One region of the Subtercola sp. RTI3 genome, then DNA from elsewhere that is predicted to be linked to it. Evidence: predicted binding sites of a transcription regulator. Region 1 holds the regulator's gene; each other region holds the start of a gene.
What was found. The regulator LexA, encoded in region 1, represses DNA repair genes until DNA is damaged. The targets are predictions, from matches to a motif close to TCGAACANNTGTTCGA.
Positions count from the first base shown of each region.

Region 2: the regulator LexA is predicted to act here: its motif matches at 3,243-3,258, upstream of QN358_RS01850 (alpha-ketoglutarate-dependent dioxygenase AlkB).
Region 3: the regulator LexA is predicted to act here: its motif matches at 4,521-4,536, upstream of ruvA (Holliday junction branch migration protein RuvA).

Region 1 covers NZ_JASJXO010000017.1:1,431-7,626, reverse strand. Annotated here, with positions in the region: gene QN358_RS08525 (methylenetetrahydrofolate reductase) at 1-7, shown strand, start outside; gene metE (5-methyltetrahydropteroyltriglutamate--homocysteine S-methyltransferase) at 4-2,349, shown strand; gene lexA (transcriptional repressor LexA) at 2,428-3,093, opposite strand; gene QN358_RS08510 (LysM peptidoglycan-binding domain-containing protein) at 3,353-3,709, shown strand; gene QN358_RS08505 (histidinol-phosphate transaminase) at 3,771-4,859, shown strand; gene hisB (imidazoleglycerol-phosphate dehydratase HisB) at 4,870-5,478, shown strand; gene hisH (imidazole glycerol phosphate synthase subunit HisH) at 5,475-6,107, shown strand; gene priA (bifunctional 1-(5-phosphoribosyl)-5-((5-phosphoribosylamino)methylideneamino)imidazole-4-carboxamide isomerase/phosphoribosylanthranilate isomerase PriA) at 6,184-6,196, shown strand, end outside.
Region 2 covers NZ_JASJXO010000002.1:79,125-85,320, forward strand. Annotated here, with positions in the region: gene QN358_RS01830 (GNAT family N-acetyltransferase) at 12-530, shown strand; gene QN358_RS01835 (helix-turn-helix domain-containing protein) at 525-1,157, opposite strand; gene QN358_RS01840 (NAD(P)H-dependent oxidoreductase) at 1,300-1,866, shown strand; gene QN358_RS01845 (hypothetical protein) at 2,071-2,625, shown strand; gene QN358_RS01850 (alpha-ketoglutarate-dependent dioxygenase AlkB) at 2,582-3,223, opposite strand; gene QN358_RS01855 (hypothetical protein) at 3,580-4,404, shown strand; gene QN358_RS01860 (phosphoketolase family protein) at 4,486-6,196, shown strand, end outside.
Region 3 covers NZ_JASJXO010000014.1:35,779-41,974, forward strand. Annotated here, with positions in the region: gene secF (protein translocase subunit SecF) at 1-512, opposite strand, end outside; gene secD (protein translocase subunit SecD) at 512-2,248, opposite strand; gene yajC (preprotein translocase subunit YajC) at 2,340-2,777, opposite strand; gene ruvB (Holliday junction branch migration DNA helicase RuvB) at 2,856-3,881, opposite strand; gene ruvA (Holliday junction branch migration protein RuvA) at 3,878-4,504, opposite strand; gene ruvC (crossover junction endodeoxyribonuclease RuvC) at 4,718-5,347, opposite strand; gene QN358_RS07605 (YebC/PmpR family DNA-binding transcriptional regulator) at 5,528-6,196, opposite strand, start outside.

The DNA.
Region 1 (6,196 bases):
AGCATGACCACACCGCCCCGTCGCCCGGCCTTCCCCTCCGGCACCATTCTCGGCTACCCACGCATCGGGCCCAACCGTGAGCTGAAGAAGGCCGTCGAGGCATTCTGGGGCGGGCGCAGCAGCGTCGAAGAACTCGAGCAGGTCGCGCGGGGCCTCCGCCGGCAGACGCGCGAACGGCTCGTAGGCCTCGGCCTCGGGCGTACCGACTCGTCGATACCCGAGAGCTTCTCGTACTACGACCACGTGCTCGACGCTGCCGTTGCCTTCGGCGCGGTGCCCGCGCGTTTTGCCGGCCTGGTGAACGCCCAAGGCAGGGTCGACCTCGGCGGCTATTTCACGATCGCGCGCGGTGAGGGCGACAGCCTGCCGCTCGAGATGACGAAGTGGTTCGACTCGAACTACCACTACCTCGTGCCCGAGATCGGGCCGGAGACGGTGTTCTCGTTGGCGAGCGATGCGCTCGTGCAGCAGTTCTCAGAGGGCCTGCAGCAGGGGTTCCTGACGCGCCCCGTGATCGTCGGGCCGGTGACCTTCCTGGCGCTCAGCAAGCCGAGCGACGAGGCGCCAGAGGGGTTCGTGCCGCTCAGCAGACTCGACGACCTCCTGCCGGTCTACGCCGAGCTGCTGCGGCGCCTGGCCGAGGCCGGCGCCGAGTGGGTGCAGCTCGACGAGCCCGCCCTCGTCAGCGAGAGCCTCGACGTGTCGAGCGCTGACACGAGTGCCGCTGCGGCCCGGGCCTACGAGTATCTGGGTGCTCCGGATGCCCGGCCGGCCATCTTCGTCGCCGCGCCGTACAACAGCCTCGACGACGCTCTGACGGTGCTCGCGGCCACGCCCATCGAAGCGATCGGTCTCGACCTCGTTCGCGGAACTGTGCCCGCCGCCGGTGCCGCGGGTCTTGATCCCCTGGCGTCGAAGACACTGGTGGGTGGGGTCATCGACGGCCATAATGTGTGGCGCGGCGACCTCGCTGAGGCGTGGCAGAAGCTCGAAGCGTTGCGTGCGCTCTCGCCGTCGGTCTCGGTTTCGACCTCCACGTCACTGCTGCACCTGCCGCACACGGTCGAGCCCGAGCAGTTGCTCGGGGATCAGTTGAAGTCGTGGCTGGCGTTCGCTGACCAGAAGGTCGAGCAGGTCGCCACGCTGGCAGAGGGGCTCGAGAAGGGGGTGGCGGGCATCCGGTCGGTGCTCGAGGCCTCGACCGCTGCTCTGGCGGCTCGCCTTGCCGCGCCCGGCGTGAGTGACGGTGCCGTTCGTGCTCGCGAGGCTGCGCTGACAGCGGCCGACTTCGCGCGTGAAGATTACGCGGTGCGCGCCAAAGCCCAAGAACAAGCACTGAACCTGCCGTTTCTCCCGACGACAACCATCGGGTCGTTTCCGCAGACGGGCGACATCCGTCGTGCGCGGGCGCAGTTGGTGGCGGGTGTGCTCTCTGACGACGAGTACCAAGCGGTGATGCGAGCCGAGATCACCCGCGTGGTCGAACTGCAAGAGGAGATCGGTCTCGACGTCATCGTGCACGGTGAGCCCGAGCGCAATGACATGGTGCAGTACTTCGCCGAGAACCTCGACGGTTTTGCTGTCACCCAGAACGGTTGGGTGCAGTCGTATGGCACCCGCTGTACGCGCCCGTCGCTGCTGTGGGGCGATGTCTCACGCCCGAAGCCCATCACGGTCGACTGGTCGGTCTTCACGCAGACGCTCACCGAGAAGCCCGTGAAGGGAATGCTCACCGGGCCCGTCACGATTCTTGCCTGGTCATTCGTTCGCGACGACCAGCCACTCGGCGAGACTGCTCGTCAGGTGGCCCTGGCGCTGCGCGACGAGATCACCGACCTGCAGTCTGCGGGCATCACGGTGGTGCAGGTCGACGAGCCAGCCCTCCGCGAGCTGCTGCCGCTGAAGAAGGCCGACCAGGCCGCGTACCTCGACTGGTCGGTGGGATCGTTCCGGCTCGCCACGAGTGGGGTCGAGGCGAGCACCCAGATTCACACGCACCTCTGCTACTCCGAGTTCGGTGTTGTCATCGATGCGATAGACCAGCTCGATGCAGACGTGACGAGCATCGAGGCGGCGCGCAGCCGCATGGAGGTCGTCACCGACATCAAGAGCAGCGGGTTCGCGCGGGGCATCGGGCCGGGCGTCTATGACATCCACTCGCCTCGCGTTCCGAGCGTGGGCGAGGTCACCGAGCTGATCGAGACGGCCCTGGCGTCGATTCCCGATCGGCAGGTCTGGGTGAACCCCGACTGCGGTCTCAAGACGCGCGGGTACGACGAGACTGTCGCGTCGCTGACGAACATGCTCGAGGCGACGCGTGCGGTGCGCGCGAAGGTGCTCACGCACTAGGTCGCGCGAGCCGACTTCTGCAGACGAAAAGAGCGAAGGCCCCGCTGGGCGCCTTCGCTCTTTTTTTGTGCTGCGGTGTCAGACGGAGCGGAGCACCGCCACGACTTTGCCGAGCACCGTGGCATAGTCGCCGAGGATGGGCTCGAAGTTCGAGTTGCGCGGCAGTAGCCAGGTGTGACCGTCACGCTGGCGGAAGACCTTGACCGTGGCCTCGTCGTCGAGCATGGCAGCGACGATGTCACCGTTCTCGGCCGTCTTCTGGGTACGCACGACCACCCAGTCGCCGTCGCAGATGGCGGCGTCGATCATCGATTCGCCCACCACCTTGAGCATGAAGAGCTCACCCTTGCCCACGAGCTGCCGGGGCAGCGGGTAGACCTCTTCGACCTGCTGCTCGGCCGTGATGGGAACACCGGCCGCGATGCGGCCGACCATCGGCACCAGAGCGACATCGCCGTGGGGGGTGGGGGAGTCGGTGCTCACGCTGTCGCTCTTCGGAATGTCGATGAGCACTTCGAGCGCACGAGGGCGATTGGGATCGCGGCGCAGGTAACCGCTCAGCTCGAGCTGGTTCAGCTGGTGGGTCACGCTCGAGAGAGAGGCCAGCCCGACGGCATCGCCGATCTCTCGCATGCTCGGCGGATAGCCCTGTTGGTTCACCGCATCGGAGATCATCTCGAGGATGGCCAGCTGCTTCTCGCTCAGCGACTTTCGTCGCCGGGTGCCGCCGCGTTCACTGGTCATCTGCTTCTCACTTCTCGATGACGACCCAATGTCAGTGGCTCACGCTTTACTTTCATCAGTCGCCGATTCGGTTTCAATCTCGACAATCGAAACTGTATCGAAGACTGACTCTGCAACAAACACATGTTCGAGTGTGTCGCGATAAAAAGTCCATATTCGAACTTGTTTATTCGAACAATCGAATATATATTCGGAACATAGCTTCGTACCCGGCTCTCCCGGCCGAGAGTCGGGTACGAAATCTCCACAGGAGGCAACCATGACCGCACTGGCACCAAACGCACCCGTCACACCGACCATCCGCCTGCGCCTCACGCGTCGCGGGCGTCGCGTGGTCGGGTTCCTCGCCGCCGTCCCGCTCGTCGCGGGGCTTGCCGCTTTCGCTGTTTTCGGTGCCTCGTCAGCCATAGCCACTGCCGATGCCGGCTCGGCCGACTTCTCCTACATCACGGTGCAGTCGGGCCAGAGCCTCTGGTCCATCGCCCAGAGCATCGATCCGAAGGCCGACCCGCGTGATGTGATCGCCGACATCGTGAACCTCAACCAGCTGCACTCGTCGAGCGTTCAGCCCGGCCAGCGTCTCGCGCTCCCGGCCGAGTACAGCACCGCGAAGTAGGCGTTCCAGCCGCAGTGCCGTGCTCGCAGTGCTCCACTTCGGGCACCCCACCCCCAGTAACATGGGGCGAGTGAGTTCACTAGCCGACCTACCTATTCGTGATGACCTCCGTGGGCTGAAGCCGTACGGCGCCCCCGAGCTCAAAGTGGCCGTGGCGCTCAACGTCAACGAGAACACGCACCCCATCCCCGAGAACGTCGCTCGTTCGATCATCGAGGCTGTTGCGCACGAGCTGCTGACAGTGAATCGGTATCCCGACCGCGAGTTCCTGGCGCTGCGCGACAGCCTCGCGAACTACCTCGGTCACGGGCTCACCCGCGACAATGTGTGGGCCGCCAACGGTTCGAACGAGGTACTCCAGCAGATCCTGCAGGCCTTCGGCGGGCCTGGCCGCTCGGTACTCGGGTTTCCTCCCACGTATTCGATGCACTCGATCATCGCCGCCGGAACGGGTACCGAGTGGCTCGCCGGCGAACGGGATGCCGACTACGTGATCAGCCCCGCGACGGCTGTCGACTGGGTGAAGCGCACCGAGCCCGATCTCGTCTTCCTCTGTGCTCCCAACAACCCAACGGGCACAGCGCTTTCGCTCGAGACCATCGAGGCCGTCTACGACGCAACCGGCGGCATTGTCGTCGTTGACGAGGCCTACGCCGAGTTCGGGGTCGAGGGCGAAGAAACTGCGCTGTCGCTGCTTCCCGGGCGCGAGCGACTGATCGTCACCCGCACGATGAGCAAAGCCTTTGCCTTCGCCGGTGCTCGCCTGGGTTACCTTGCGGCCGACCCGGCCATCAGCGACGCACTCAGGCTTGTTCGCCTGCCGTATCACCTCTCGTCGTTGACGCAGGCGGCTGCGGTCGCCGCACTTGCGCACACCCCCGAGATGCTCGCAATGGTCGACGACATCAAGTCCCAGCGCGACCGTATCGAGGTGACTCTTCGCGAGCTCGGTTACACCCCATACCCGAGTGCGTCGAACTTCATCCTGTTCGGCAACGTGCCTGATTCGCACCGGTTGTTCGAGCAGCTGCTCGAACGCGACATCATCATTCGCGACCTCGGAATTGCGCACCACCTGCGCGTCAGCGCGGGCACGCGTGCGGAGACCACCACGTTCCTCGAGGCGATGCGTGAGCTGACGGCCCGATAGACTTTTCGTCATGTCGACCGAACCCCGCACCGCCCGTCTGCAGCGCGAAACCAGCGAATCGAGCATCGAGCTCTCGCTGAACCTCGACGGCACGGGCGAGTCGCACATCGACTCGAGCGTTCCGTTCTTCAACCACATGCTGACGGCGTTCGCGAAGCACTCGCTGACCGATCTCACCGTCAAGGCGAGCGGTGACACCGACATCGACGTGCACCACACGGTCGAAGACATCGGCATCGTGCTGGGCCAGGCCATTCGCCAGGCCCTGGGCGACAAGAGCGGTATCTCCCGGTTCGGCGATGCACTCGTGCCGCTTGACGAAGCCCTCGTTCAGGCAGTCGTAGACATCTCGGGTCGCCCCTTCCTCGTGCACACCGGTGAGCCTGCCGGGTTCGAATACCACCTCATCGGCGGCCACTTCACCGGCTCCATGATTCGTCACGTGTTCGAGGCCATCACCTTTCACGCCGGGCTCACAGTTCACATCACGGTGCTCGGCGGCAGAGATCCCCACCACATCGCCGAAGCCGAGTTCAAGGCCTTCGCGCGCGCGTTCCGGTTTGCGAAGCAGCGCGATTCACAGGTGGCGGGCATCCCGTCGACTAAAGGCGCACTGTGAGTTCGCCTCGGGTGGTTGTGCTCGACTACGGCAGCGGCAACGTGCACTCGGCCGTGAAAGCGCTCGAAAAAGTGGGCGCTACGGTCGAACTCACGGCTGATCGCCGTGCGGTCGCCGAGGCCGACGGGCTCTTCGTGCCCGGCGTCGGTGCGTTCGACGCGGTCATGCGTGCGCTCGAAACCGTACGTGGAGGCGACCTCATCGACAAGCGCCTCGCGGGCGGTCGGGCCGTACTCGGGGTCTGCGTTGGTATGCAGGTGCTCTTCGGCCGCGGCGTCGAGCGTGGCGTCGACACCGAAGGCCTCGGCGAGTGGCCCGGAACGGTCGACGAGCTGAGGGCCGACGTACTGCCCCACATGGGCTGGAACACGCTCACCCCTCCCAACGAGTCGAGGCTGTTCGCCGGCATCGCCGACGAGCGCTTCTACTTCGTACACTCCAACGCGGCGCAGACCTGGGAGCTCGAGGTGCAACACCCGTTGCCCGCCCCACTGGTCACCTGGGCCGACCACGGCGGCGAGTTCATAGCCGCCGTCGAGAATGGTCCTCTGGCCGCAACCCAGTTCCATCCCGAGAAGTCCGGCGATGCCGGCCTTCAGCTGCTGTCGAACTGGCTGCGCACGCTGTAAGGGCAGCGCACTCGCTCTCGACCGCACGACACCGCCCCGCTCTGCGGCTCACGACCCGAAGGATCACCGACCTCCCATGACCGACAGCC
Region 2 (6,196 bases), on a different contig from region 1:
AGGCTCGAAGGGTGAGTACGCCCTCGATCGCCATTCGCCGCACCACCGAACTCGACTGGCGCCAGGTTCGCGCCCTCCGTCTCGAGATGCTTGCCGACACGCCCCTCGCGTTCGGCGAGACCGTCGAGGCCGCGGGTCAGCTCGACGAGAACGTCTGGCGGGAGCGGGCCCGCCGGGGCGAGTCCTCCGTCGGCATCGCCCTGGCCGCCATCAGCACAGACAAGTCGGGGGCCGAGTGTTGGGTGGGCACGATGGGCGGCTACCGCGACCCGTCCGTCGGCTCAATGCTGGTGGGGGTGTACGTGAGCCCCGGGTTTCGGGGAACCGCTGCGGGCGTGACCGATCTGCTGTTGAGCGGCATCGAAGACTGGGCCCGAGCCGCGGGCGACGTTCTCACCCTGCACGTGCACACCGAGAATGCACGTGCGGTGGCGGCGTACGAGCGCCGCGGGTATCGGGCGACCGGGCGACTCTTTCCGTACATCCTGAACCCGCACCAGCGCGAGATGGAGATGAAGAAGACGCTATGAAGTGCAGGCGGTGATCTTCAGTACGAGCAGCTCCCAGCCGTCGGCGAGGCGCTGCATCGAGATGTGCTCGGCGCGGTTCTCATAGAGGATCAGCGTTGCCTCGAGCGCCGCGAGAAGGGTGAACGACGCCACTTCGATGTCGCCGTCGAAACCCGCCTGCTTCAGCAGGATACGCAGGTGAAGAAGGCCGACGGCGCGGGCCGGCGACGAATACCGCTCGTCGCCGATCTCCTCTGAGGCGCGAAGAAGGTCGCCCTGGATGCTCAGCAGTTCTATTCGCTCGCGCCCGTAGGCGATGAGGCGGGTGACGGCATCGGCGCCGATGGCGGCGCCGGCGCCGGGGCCCAGTGGTGGCGGGCCACTCATGAAGCGGCGCTGAAAGTCAGACTCGATCTCGTTCAGCATCTCGCGAAGCAGACCCGTGCGCGAACCGAACCGGCGAAAGATGGTGCCCTTGCCGAGGCCGGCTTCCCGGGCCAACTTGTCCATCGTGAGGCCCTCGACTCCGCTTTCGTCGAGGATGCGCCGAGCGGTGTCGAGAAGGAGAGCATGGTTGCGGGTAGCGTCGGCGCGACGCGGGGCCGGACCGGCGGGTCCGTTCGGGAGGAGGTGCAGCCGAGCATCCATTCTCAGACGGTAGCACGCACGATTCAACAGAGTTCATCGCAGTTCGGCAGAGACGGGAATAAACGGACTGCAGTCCGGTTTACTCCAGTGCACACCCACCCTGTCGCATGAGGCGACGCCCGTTCACATCTTGAGGAGCACCATGTCAGACACCTCCATTCTCGTTCTCGTCGGCAGCCTGCGCGCAGGCTCGACCAACCGCCAGCTCGCCGAGGCAGCCGTCGGCGTTGCGCCTGAGGGCGTCGACGTCACCATCTTCGAAGGCCTCGGAGATCTGCCCTTCTACAACGAAGACATCGATGTCGAAGGCTCAGTGCCCGCTGCCGCGACGAAGTTCCGCGAGGCCGTCGCCGCTGCCGACGCCGTTCTCGTCGCAACCCCCGAGCACAACGGAACCATCCCCGCCGTGCTGAAGAATGCCATCGACTGGGCTTCACGCCCGTTCGGCGCGAGCCCCATCTCGGGCAAGCCGGTCTCGGTCATCGGCAGCGCATACGGCCAGTTCGGCGGCGTATGGGCGCAAGACGAGGCCCGCAAGTCGTTCGGCATCGCCGGCGCGTCGGTTCTCGAAGAGATCAAGCTCTCCATCCCCGGTTCGGTCGTTCGGTTCGCCGAACTGCACCCGAAAGACGACGCCGAGGTTGCGGCCCAGCTGGCCGATGTCGTGCGTGACGTTGCGGCTGCCGTGTCGGCTGAGGTTGCGGCGTAGTCGCTGGGTTCCCTCTCCCTGCGGCTCGTACCGATTCACGAGAACCGCCCCGCTGCTCGATTGTCGACCGGCGGGGCGGTTCTGCGTCTGCGTCGCCTTCGCGGGCGCGCCGCGTGCCTGAAGCGCTCGTTGAGGTACGCCTTTTGGCCGTTTAGCGCCGCGCGACTGCCACTCGACACCGACTCCGCCATCGAGCAGCGCGTCATGACTCTCATCGGCACGGCCAGCCGTCGCCAGCTGTGGTGGTTTCTGCTCGACGCGAATGACGTGCAGCTGCCCGTCGTCTTTCCCATCGATGACCTGCCGCGAGAGCCCGATCTCCTGCATCTCGACGAACTGGGCGCCCACATCGCAGCCATCCTCGAGGTAACCGGTGGCAAGCAACTGGTAGCCGTGTGGGAGCGCCCTGGCCGCGGCCGACTCGAGCCCGCCGATGCCCGCTGGGCCCGTGCCCTGGCTCACACCTGCGAGCGAAACGCTGTTCGCCTGCGCGCCCAACTCCTCAGCCACACACGCGGGGTCTACCTCCTCGCCCCCTCCGACTTCGCGTCAGGTCAAGCGCATCCCACCGCGGATTCCCCGTCAGCCGCAACACCGTTCCCGACGGGTGGTCCGCCAGCACACGACCGCATGGAGCCCCTCCAACAGGGTCGTCGGCGCGCGACGGCTCGCCGCCCTGATTCGAACTCGAATGACGGCCGAAGAATGCCGCCAGCTACGCCCCCAGCCGCTTCCAATACGGCCGAAACTGAATACTGATGCGCGGCCCCACCGCCTGCTTGGTCTTCAGGATGGCGTGTTCGTGGGTGCGCTGGCAGCTGCCGCCCATCACTACGAGGTCTCCGTGCCCCACCGGGAACCGCTTGGTCTCTCCCCCACCCTTCGGGCGCAACGACAGGGTGCGTGCCGCACCGACCGAAACGATGGCGACCATCGTGTCGCGGTTGATGGCACGCCCGACACGATCGCCGTGCCACGCAACACTGTCGTCTCCCGTGCGGTAGAAACAGAGCCCTGCCGTCTCGAAGACCTGGTCTTTCGGTCGGCCGTAGTGATCATTCAGGTCGCGCTGTGCGCGCTCGAGCACCGCGTCGGGCAGCTCGAATCCCGGCCCGAACCATGAGACCAGCCGCGGAACCTCAACCACCCGCTCATACATCTCGCGCTTGTCGGCCTGCCAGGGCACCCGCTGCGCCAGCCGCTCGAACAGTGCATCGGAGTTGGCCACCCACCCCGGCCGCACATCGAGCCACGCTCCTTCACCCAGCTCGACACGTGTAACAGACCCACCCAGTTCTTCGAGCTCAGGCTCGGCGCTGAGGTCATCGAACAGCGAAGCTTGAAACGAAAGGCTCATGCCCAAACCCTACAGACATTCGAACACATGTACTAGTCGGCCATTCGCTCATGGCCTTCCGCTCAGCCCTCTCCACGCTCTCCCCAGCCCGCTTCCCCTCTTCCCCTCTCCCTCCCTCCCTCTCTCTCTCCCTCTCTCTCTCTCTACGACCATTTTTAGCGCCGAATTCGACTCCACGATGCTGCGCGCGGGCCCGCTCGCTCAGTAGTATCGGAGGCAGACAGGCCATCGACCCCCTCGGGGTGGTGCAAGCGTCGACGTGCGAGTGAAGTTGCCACGGCGGAGCCCCTGAGCGAAAACATCGCTGGGGCATCCGGAACCGTCAGCCCTCGCACACCGACCCGCTGGAGCCGACCATGAACCTGTCATACGACCCCTCAAAGCCCTTCGCCGCCTCACGTGAGGCCACCGAATCGTGGTGGCTCGGCATGCCTCTGGGCGCCGTGCCCGAGCGCGCAATTCTGACGCTCGCCCTCGACATTCCCACCGCAGACTTTCTCGCGCTCCTGGGCGACGCGCACCTATTGCCGAGCACCACCGAGTACCAAGTCATCACCGGCTCGTACGCCGGCACCCCCGTTGTGGTCGTGTACCACGGCAGCGGCCCGCTCTCGATCTCGGTCGCCATCGAAGAGCTCGCCCGCCTCGGAGTGAAGACCATCGTGCGCGCAGGCAATTCGGGCGGGCTGTCGACGGCCGTCGCGGTGGGCGACACCGTCGTGGTCACAGCTGCGGTGCGGGCCGAGCGGATGCTGCTCGACTATGTTCCGCTCGAATTCCCCGCTGTGAGCGCGCACTCCCTTGTGACCTCGCTCGCGCAGTCGGCAACCCTTCACGCATCGGGCACCGTGCACGAAGGATTCGTCGTCTCGGTCGCCACCTTCTACCCCGGCAGCGGCATGCCCACCGCCATCGGCGTCATCAACCACGAACAGGTCGATCGTCTGCGACTCTGGCAGCACCTCGGCGCGCTCTGCATCGACGCCGAAACGTCAACCGTGCTCGTTCTCGCCTCGCTGTTCAGGATGCACGGGGGCGCCATCCTGGGCATCGGCAACCACCTCGAGACCGGGGCCGGGGCCCACCTCACCCGCACCGACTCCCTGGCCCGCACCGCCCTGCACGCCATCACCCGCATCGAACCACCCCAAACCGCGCGTACTCCCAGCCCCAAACGTTAACCGCAAACCCTAGGCCCACCCAGCCTGCCTGCTTAGGCTGGCAGCACACGCGGTGCTTGCCGCGCGTCGAGGAAGGTTCTCATGACCAACCCATCAGCCCCAACCGGCACCGACCACACCAGCGCCAGCCACACCGGCGTCGTCGACACCGCCACCCTCGGCTCGGCTTTCGAAGCCGCCGTCAACGCCACCCCTGACGCGGCCTGGCCCCACCACCCCGTCGAGACCCTCGAAGGCGAAGAGCTCGAGCGCGTCAACGCGTGGTGGCGCGCCGCCAACTACCTCGCCATCGGCCAGATCTACCTGCTCGACAACCCTCTGCTGCGCGAGCCGCTCAGCCGCGACGACATCAAGCCGCGGCTGCTCGGTCACTGGGGCACCACCCCCGGGCTGAACTTCGTGTACGCGCACCTGAACCGCATCATCCAGAAGCGCAACCAGGCCACGCTGTACATCGCCGGCCCGGGTCACGGCGGCCCCGGCATGGTGGCGAATGCGTGGCTCGACGGCACCTATTCGGAGATCTACTCACCGATAGACCAGAGCACTGATGGCATGCGCAAACTCTTCAGGCAGTTCTCGTTTCCTGGGGGCATCCCGAGCCATGCAGCGCCCGAGACACCCGGGTCGATTCACGAAGGCGGCGAGCTCGGTTATTCGCTCAGCCACGCGTACGGCGCGGCATTCGACAACCCGAACCTGCTGGTGGCGTGCGTGATCGGCGACGGTGAGGCCGAAACCGGGCCGCTCGCCACGAGCTGGCATTCGAACAAGTTTCTGGATGCTGCACACGACGGCGTCGTTCTGCCCATCCTGCACCTCAACGGTTACAAGATCGCCAACCCCACGGTGCTCGCCCGAATCCCCGAAGACGAGCTGCTCGACCTGATGCGTGGATACGGGCACAACCCCCACCTCGTCTCCGGCGGTTTCGACGGCGAAGACCCGCTGCTCGTGCACCAGCGTATGGCCGAGACGCTCGACGAGGTGCTCAACGAGATCGCCGACATCAAGAAGCAGGCTGCCGAAGGCACCCTCGAGGGCACGGCCCGCTGGCCGATGATCATTCTGCGCACTCCGAAGGGCTGGACCTGCCCGGTGGAGATCGACGGCCTGCCCGTGGAGAACACCTGGCGCGCCCATCAGGTTCCGCTGGCGAATGCCCGCGACACCGAAGCGCACACGCGCATTCTCGAAGACTGGCTGAAGAAGTACAAGCCGGAGGAACTCTTCGACGAGTCGGGGGCTCCCGTGCCGTTCATCAGCGCGCTCGCGCCGGTCGGCGAGCTGCGGATGAGTGCGAGCCCGTTCGCGAACGGGGGCCTGCTGCGCCGCGAACTCACTCTGCCCGACTTCAGAGAGTACGGCGTCGAGGTTCCGAGCCCCGGCGCCACCGACGACGAGGCGACCCGAGTGCTCGGCGATTGGCTTGCCGACGTCATTCGCGCCAACCCCGACAACTTTCGCATCTTCGGGCCGGATGAAACCGCGTCGAACCGTCTGCAGGGTGTCTACGCGAGCACCGACAAGCAGTGGAACGCCGCAGTGCTGCCGGTCGACGAACACCTCGCGCGCGCGGGCCGCGTCATGGAGATGCTGAGCGAACACCAGTGCGAGGGCTGGCTCGAGGGCTATCTGCTCACCGGGCGGCACGGTCTTTTCAACTGCTACGAAGCGTTCATCCACATCATCGATTCGATGGCGAACCAGCACGCGAAGTGGCTCAAAGTGTCACGCACGATTCCGTGGCGCCGCTCGATCTCGTCGCTGAACTACCTGCTCTCGTCGCATG
Region 3 (6,196 bases), on a different contig from region 1:
GCCGACAGCGCTATCTTCCAGGTGCGGAAGTAGATGGCCATGAAGATGGCCGCGAGAGCGATGAAGATCAACAGACCGCGGATGGCCTGACCGGTGATATCGGCGCCCCAGGTCGGCCCGATGAAGTTGATCGTGACGTCAGACGGCTGCACCTTGTAGGCCGCGGCCACGGCGTCGCGAACCTTGCCCTGTTCGGCGTCGTTGAGCTGATCGGTCTGGATTCGGATTCCGCTCGCGCCCAGTGTCGTGACGAGAGGTACGACACCGGGGTCGACTGACTTGACCGCATCGATTCCGACCTGCTGGTTGGTGTCGGAGACCTGCGAGATGGAGAACTGCGAGCCACCGCGAAACTCGATACCGAAGACGAACCCGCCCCGAAGGAACGGCCCGACGATCGAGATCAGGATGAGCGCACCCGCGATGGCGTACCAGAGCTTGCGCCGCCCGATGATGTTGAACGAACGCTTGCCGGTGTAGAGGTCGTTGCCCAAATCGCTGAACTTGGCCATCAGGACTTCTTTCCCTTGTTCTTCGCATCGGCGCTGTTGGTGTCGGTGCTGTTCGTGTCTGCTGCCGGAGCATCGATCACGAGTGTTGACGAACCGGCCGCCTTGCGCTCGGCGATGGTCTGGCGACGGGCTGCCTCGCGGCTTGCAGACTCCTGCTTGCCGCGGGGTGTGTTCGATGCAGGCGTCTTGAACTGTGCACGGCCACGGTAGACAGCACCGAGCTGTCTCGGGTCGAGCCCGCTCGTCTTATGACCGTCTCTGAAGTAGGGAAGCTCGGCGAGCAACGTCATGATCGGATGCGTGAACATCATCACGACGACGAGGTCGATGATCGTGGTGAGGCCGAGGGTGAGCGCGAAGCCCTTCACGCTGCCCACCGCGACGATGTAGAGCACCACTGCGGCCATCAGGTTGATGAGGTCTGAGGCGAAGATGGTGCGGATGGCCCGCTTCCACCCGGCCTGAACCGATGACTCGAGCCCTCGGCCGTCACGCAGCTCGTCACGTATTCGTTCGAAGTACACGATGAACGAGTCGGCTGTGATACCGATGGCCACGATGAGACCGGCCACCCCGGCGAGCGACAGCCTGTATCCGGCTCGCCACGAGAGAATATCGACGACCAGGAAGGTCAGCGTTCCTGCCACCACCAGTGAGGCGATGGTCACAGCACCCAGCACGCGGTACTGGGCGATCGAATAGAGAACCACGAGGATGAGCCCGATGAGCCCGGCGATGAGGCCGCTGAGCAGCTGGGTCGAACCGAGTGTGGCCGAGATGGTGTTCTGGCTCTGCACCGTGAAGCTGATGGGCAGGGCACCGAACTTCAGCTGGTCGGCCAGGGTCTTCGAGCTGTTGGCGTCGAAGTTGCCCGAGATCTGAGGTTCGCCGTTGGTGATGACGGCGAGCGTACGCGGAGCAGAGATGACCTTGCCGTCGAGCACGATGGCGAACTGGTTCTGAGCGCCGGTGAGACCCGATAGGCGGGTGGTCACGGCGGCGAAGGCGCTGGTGCCTTTGTCATTGAAGAAGATGTTCACGACGAACTGGCCGGTCGACGAGCCGGAGCTCGTTGTCGCGACGCCGCTCGTGGCATTGCTGATGGTGTCACCCGCCACCTCGACCGGGCCGAGGATGTACTTTGCGCCGTCGGCACCACAGGCGACCAGAGGCTGGGCCGCTGGAGCCTGGCCCGCATCGGTGGCCGCGGTTGAGCTGCAGTCGATGTTCAGGAACTGGTCTTCGAGCGCCGGGGTCACCCACGCGAGGTCGCTGGCATTCGTCGGCGATGCCGTAGGGGTGCTGTCGAGGCCGGCAGTGGGCGTCGTGGTCGGCACCGTTGCAGTGTCGGAGACGAGCACCGCGCGAAAATCGAGCTTCGCAGACGCTTCGATGCGCTGCAACGTGGCGTCGTCGGGCGTTCCCGGGATCGACACGACGATGTTCTGGCCACCCTGTGTGGAGATCTGCGCCTCAGACACTCCACTCGCGTCGACACGCTGCCGGATGATCGACACCGCCTGTGACACCTGCTGGTCTGACACTGTCTCGCCGCTGGCGAGCTTCGGCGCGAGGATGATCTCGGTGCCACCCTCGAGGTCGAGAGCGAGCTTCGGAGCCCACGAACCACCGCCCCACAGTGCCCCTGCAGCATTGACGCCGGCGAGGGCGATGAAGATGACAAGGAGCCAGACGAGCGTGCGTCTGGCTCTCTTGACGGCGGTTGATTTTGCCACCTGCGAACTCAGCTTTCTTTAACGACCCCGTGACACAGTACTGCCCCCGAAGGGCAGAGGTGTGCCGCGGCGCCGCGAAGGGTACGTGGAACTACTCGGCCGACTTGTGGTCGGTGCGGGGTTTGCCGTTCTCATCGAGCGGAACACCGTTGAGTACCGTACCCGATTCTGCCTTCGTGTCGCTCACGCGTGCCTCATGGATGCGCTCACCGAACTCGGGCTCGGTGCCGTCGTCGATCATCGCGGGCTCGTCGATGGAGACAGCCTCTTCGGTGGGAACAACACGGGTCACCGTCTGGCGGTGCACCTTGAGCACGGTGCCGGGGGTGGTCTCGAGCAGAATCTGGTTGTTCTCGACGTCGATCGTCAGAATGGTGCCGTACACGCCGAAGTTGGTCATGACGTAGGCGCCTTCGGTGATCTTCTGCGACAGCTCTTCTGTCTCGCGCTTGCGCTTGCGGCTGTTGCGCACCATGAAGATGATGAGGACGGCCAGAACGGCCAGCATGACGAGGGTTAACGGATCCATTGCGGGTGAGAGCCTTCCAAAATTTTGGGGGGAGATGACGGCCCTAGTGTACTGATCGGGGCTGAGCGCCAGCTTGAATTATAGTTCATCTCCGAAGAGCGTCTCGTTCTGCGGGCTCATGCCGAGGTGCTGCCAGCCGGCTCGGGTCGCCACCCGCCCTCGGGGGGTGCGAATGATGAGACCGATGCGCACCAGAAAAGGTTCGACGACCGACTCGATCGTCTCCGACTCTTCACCCACCGACACGGCGAGTGTGTTGAGCCCCACCGGCCCTCCGTTGAAGCGAGTGAGCAGAATCTGCATGACCGCACGGTCGAGCCGGTCTAGCCCCCGCTCGTCGACGTCGTACAGTTCGAGCGCCGCCCGCACCACATCTCGACTCGCTGCTCCCCCGTGCACGAGGGCGTAGTCGCGCACACGACGCAGCAGCCGGTTGGCGATACGCGGTGTTCCCCGTGAACGCCCCGCGATCTCGATCAGCGCCGACTCCTCAATACTCAGCTCGAGCATCACTGCGGCCCGGCGGAGCACGTGCACCAGCTCTTCTGGGTCGTAGAACTCGAGGTGCGCGGTGAACCCGAATCGGTCACGAAGTGGGTTCGGCAGGAGGCCGGAGCGAGTGGTTGCCCCCACCAGGGTGAACGGCGCGAGGTCGAGCGGAATCGACGTCGCACCCGCCCCCTTGCCCACCATGATGTCGATGCGGAAGTCTTCCATCGCAAGGTACAGCAGCTCTTCGGCCGATCGCGCCATGCGGTGGATCTCGTCGACGAACAGCACCTCACCCGGCACGAGCGACGACAGCACTGCGGCAAGGTCGCCGGCGTGCTGAATGGCTGGTCCGCTCGACATGCGCAGGGGGCGACCGCTTTCGTGCGCGACGATCATCGCGAGCGTGGTCTTGCCAAGCCCTGGAGGCCCGGCGAGCAGAATGTGGTCGGGAGTACGGTTCTGGATGGTCGCGGCATCCAGCAGCAATTGAAGCTGCCCACGAACCCGCTGTTGCCCCACGAACTCGGCGAGGCTCTTCGGGCGAAGGGCGCCCTCGAAGGCGATCTCGGCCTCAGTGCCCATCATCTCGGGCTGCAGCAGTTCGTCGCTCATCGGGGGCCCGCCGAGCTCTGACGCGGGCCGAGTTCGGTGAGCGAGCGTCGCAGCAGCACCTGCACACTCTGCTGATCGGTGTCGCTGGCCGCCCCGAGAACGGCGTCGAGGGCGTCGGATGCACTGCGTTCGTTCCAGCCGAGACCCACCAGTGCCACCAGTACGTCATCGCGCACCGACGGCGCCGCGGCGAACGAGGGCCGGCCTGCGTGCCCGGCGCCGAACGCAGCGACCTTGCCCGCGAGCGACAGCACGATGAGCTTCGCGGTCTTCGGGCCGATGCCAGACACCCGCCGGAACACGGCGTCGTCGTCAGTGTTCACGGCGCGGGCAATCTCGGCTGCACTGAGCTCGGCGAGCACGCCCATCGCCGACTTCGGACCGACGCCGGTGACGCCGACCAGCAGCGCAAAGATCTCGAGCGATTCGGTATCGACGAACCCGAACAGCGACAGCGCGTCTTCGCGCACGATGAGATTCGTCAGCACGAACGCCTCCACGCCGACGCGCAGCGAGAGGGCGTGCGGAGGCGTCAGTTGCACGGCATACCCCACGCCGCCGACCTCGATCACGGCCCCTGTGCCGACCACTCCCAGCACTGTTCCGCGCAGACTCGCTATCATCCCACCACTGTATTACTCGTACACCTGTTCGAACGCCCCTCCCTCGGCGCGCCGCCTTCCTCAGCTCTCCAATGCTCACGTTGAGGTACGGCCTTTCTACACTTTCGACGCCCCCAGCCGAGCAAAACCCGTACCTCAACCAACGCGAGCGGCGCGGAGGGGCGGAAGGAGGGTGGCGAGGGTGGCGAGGAGGCGAGGAGGCGAGGAGGGAGGTCAGCGGCGGAGGCCGCGCCGCTCGGGGCTGGCGGCCTTGGCGGCCTGTTCGGCGGCGAGCCACGCCGCCTGGGCGTTGGTGAGGGCTGCGGTGGGGCGATCGCGCGAGGCGGCTCCCCCGTGCAGATCGGCGGTGCCGCGGCCGGCGAGGGCGCCGAGCGGGGTTCGCCAGGCGTGGCAGATGGCCAGCGCGAGGGCGTCAGCGGCGTCGGCCGGCTTCGGGATGGCGTCGAGGCCCAGAATCTTGGCCACCATGGTGCCGACCTGCTTCTTGTCGGCCTGGCCGTAGCCGGTCACGGCCGCCTTGACCTCGGTGGGGGTATGCATAGCGACCGGCAGTGAACGCCGGGCCGCAGCGAGCATGGCGATGCCGCTCACCTGGGCTGTGCCCATGACGGTGCTGACGTTGGTGTCGGCGAACACGCGCTCGAGAGCCACGCGGGCCGGCTTGAACTCATCGAGCAGCTGGTCGAGGGCGTTGCCAATGGTGAGCAGACGGTTCTCGTGCTGCTCACCGGCGGGGGTGCGGATGACCGTGACATGCACGAGCGTGGCCCGGCGGTCGTGCGACACATCGACAATGCCCACGCCGCACCGGGTCAGCCCGGGGTCGATGCCGAGAATCCTCACGTGCTCACGTGCTCACGTGCTCACGTGCTCACGGTGCACCGCGCCGCTGCGAAGCTCGCCAGCACGAACCCCGCCAGCTTGAAGCGTGCCGCTGCGAACCGCGTCGGCGCGTAGCTCGTCGGTGCGGGACGTGCCAGTGCGAACCCTGCCACCGCGATCCCCGCCCCCGTCGCCATGGTGTTAGTCGGCCTCGAGCTCGGCCTGAACCTCGGGAGTCAGGTCGAAGTTGCTGTAGATGTTCTGCACGTCGTCGTTGTCTTCGAGGGCATCGATGAGGCGGAATACCTTGCGGGCCGTCTCGGCGTCGATCTCTACCTTGAGGGCGGGCACGAACTCGATGTCGGCGGAGTCGTAGTCGATTCCGGCGGCCTGCAGCGCCGTGCGGTTCGCAACGAGGTCTGAGACCTCGGTGACGATCTCGAACGAGTCGCCGTGGTCGGTGACCTCTTCGGCGCCCGAGTCGAGAACGGCCATCAGCACGTCGTCTTCAGCGAGCGTTGGGGTGTGCTCGACTTTGATGACACCCTTGCGGTGAAAGTTGTACGCGACGCTGCCCGGGTCGCCCATGGTGCCGCCGTTGCGAGAGACGATGGCACGCACGTCGGCCGCCGCGCGGTTCTTGTTGTCGGTGAGGCACTCGATGAGCATGGCGACGCCGTTGGCCGCGTAGCCCTCGTAGATGATGGTCTGGTAGTCGACGGCGTCGGCGCCCACACCCGCACCGCGCTTGACGGCACGGTCGATCAAGTCTTTGGGAACAGAGGTCTTCTTCGCCTTCTGAATGGCGTCGACCAGGGTGGGGTTGCCCGTGAGGTCGGGGCCGCCGAGCTTTGCCGCGACCTCGATGTT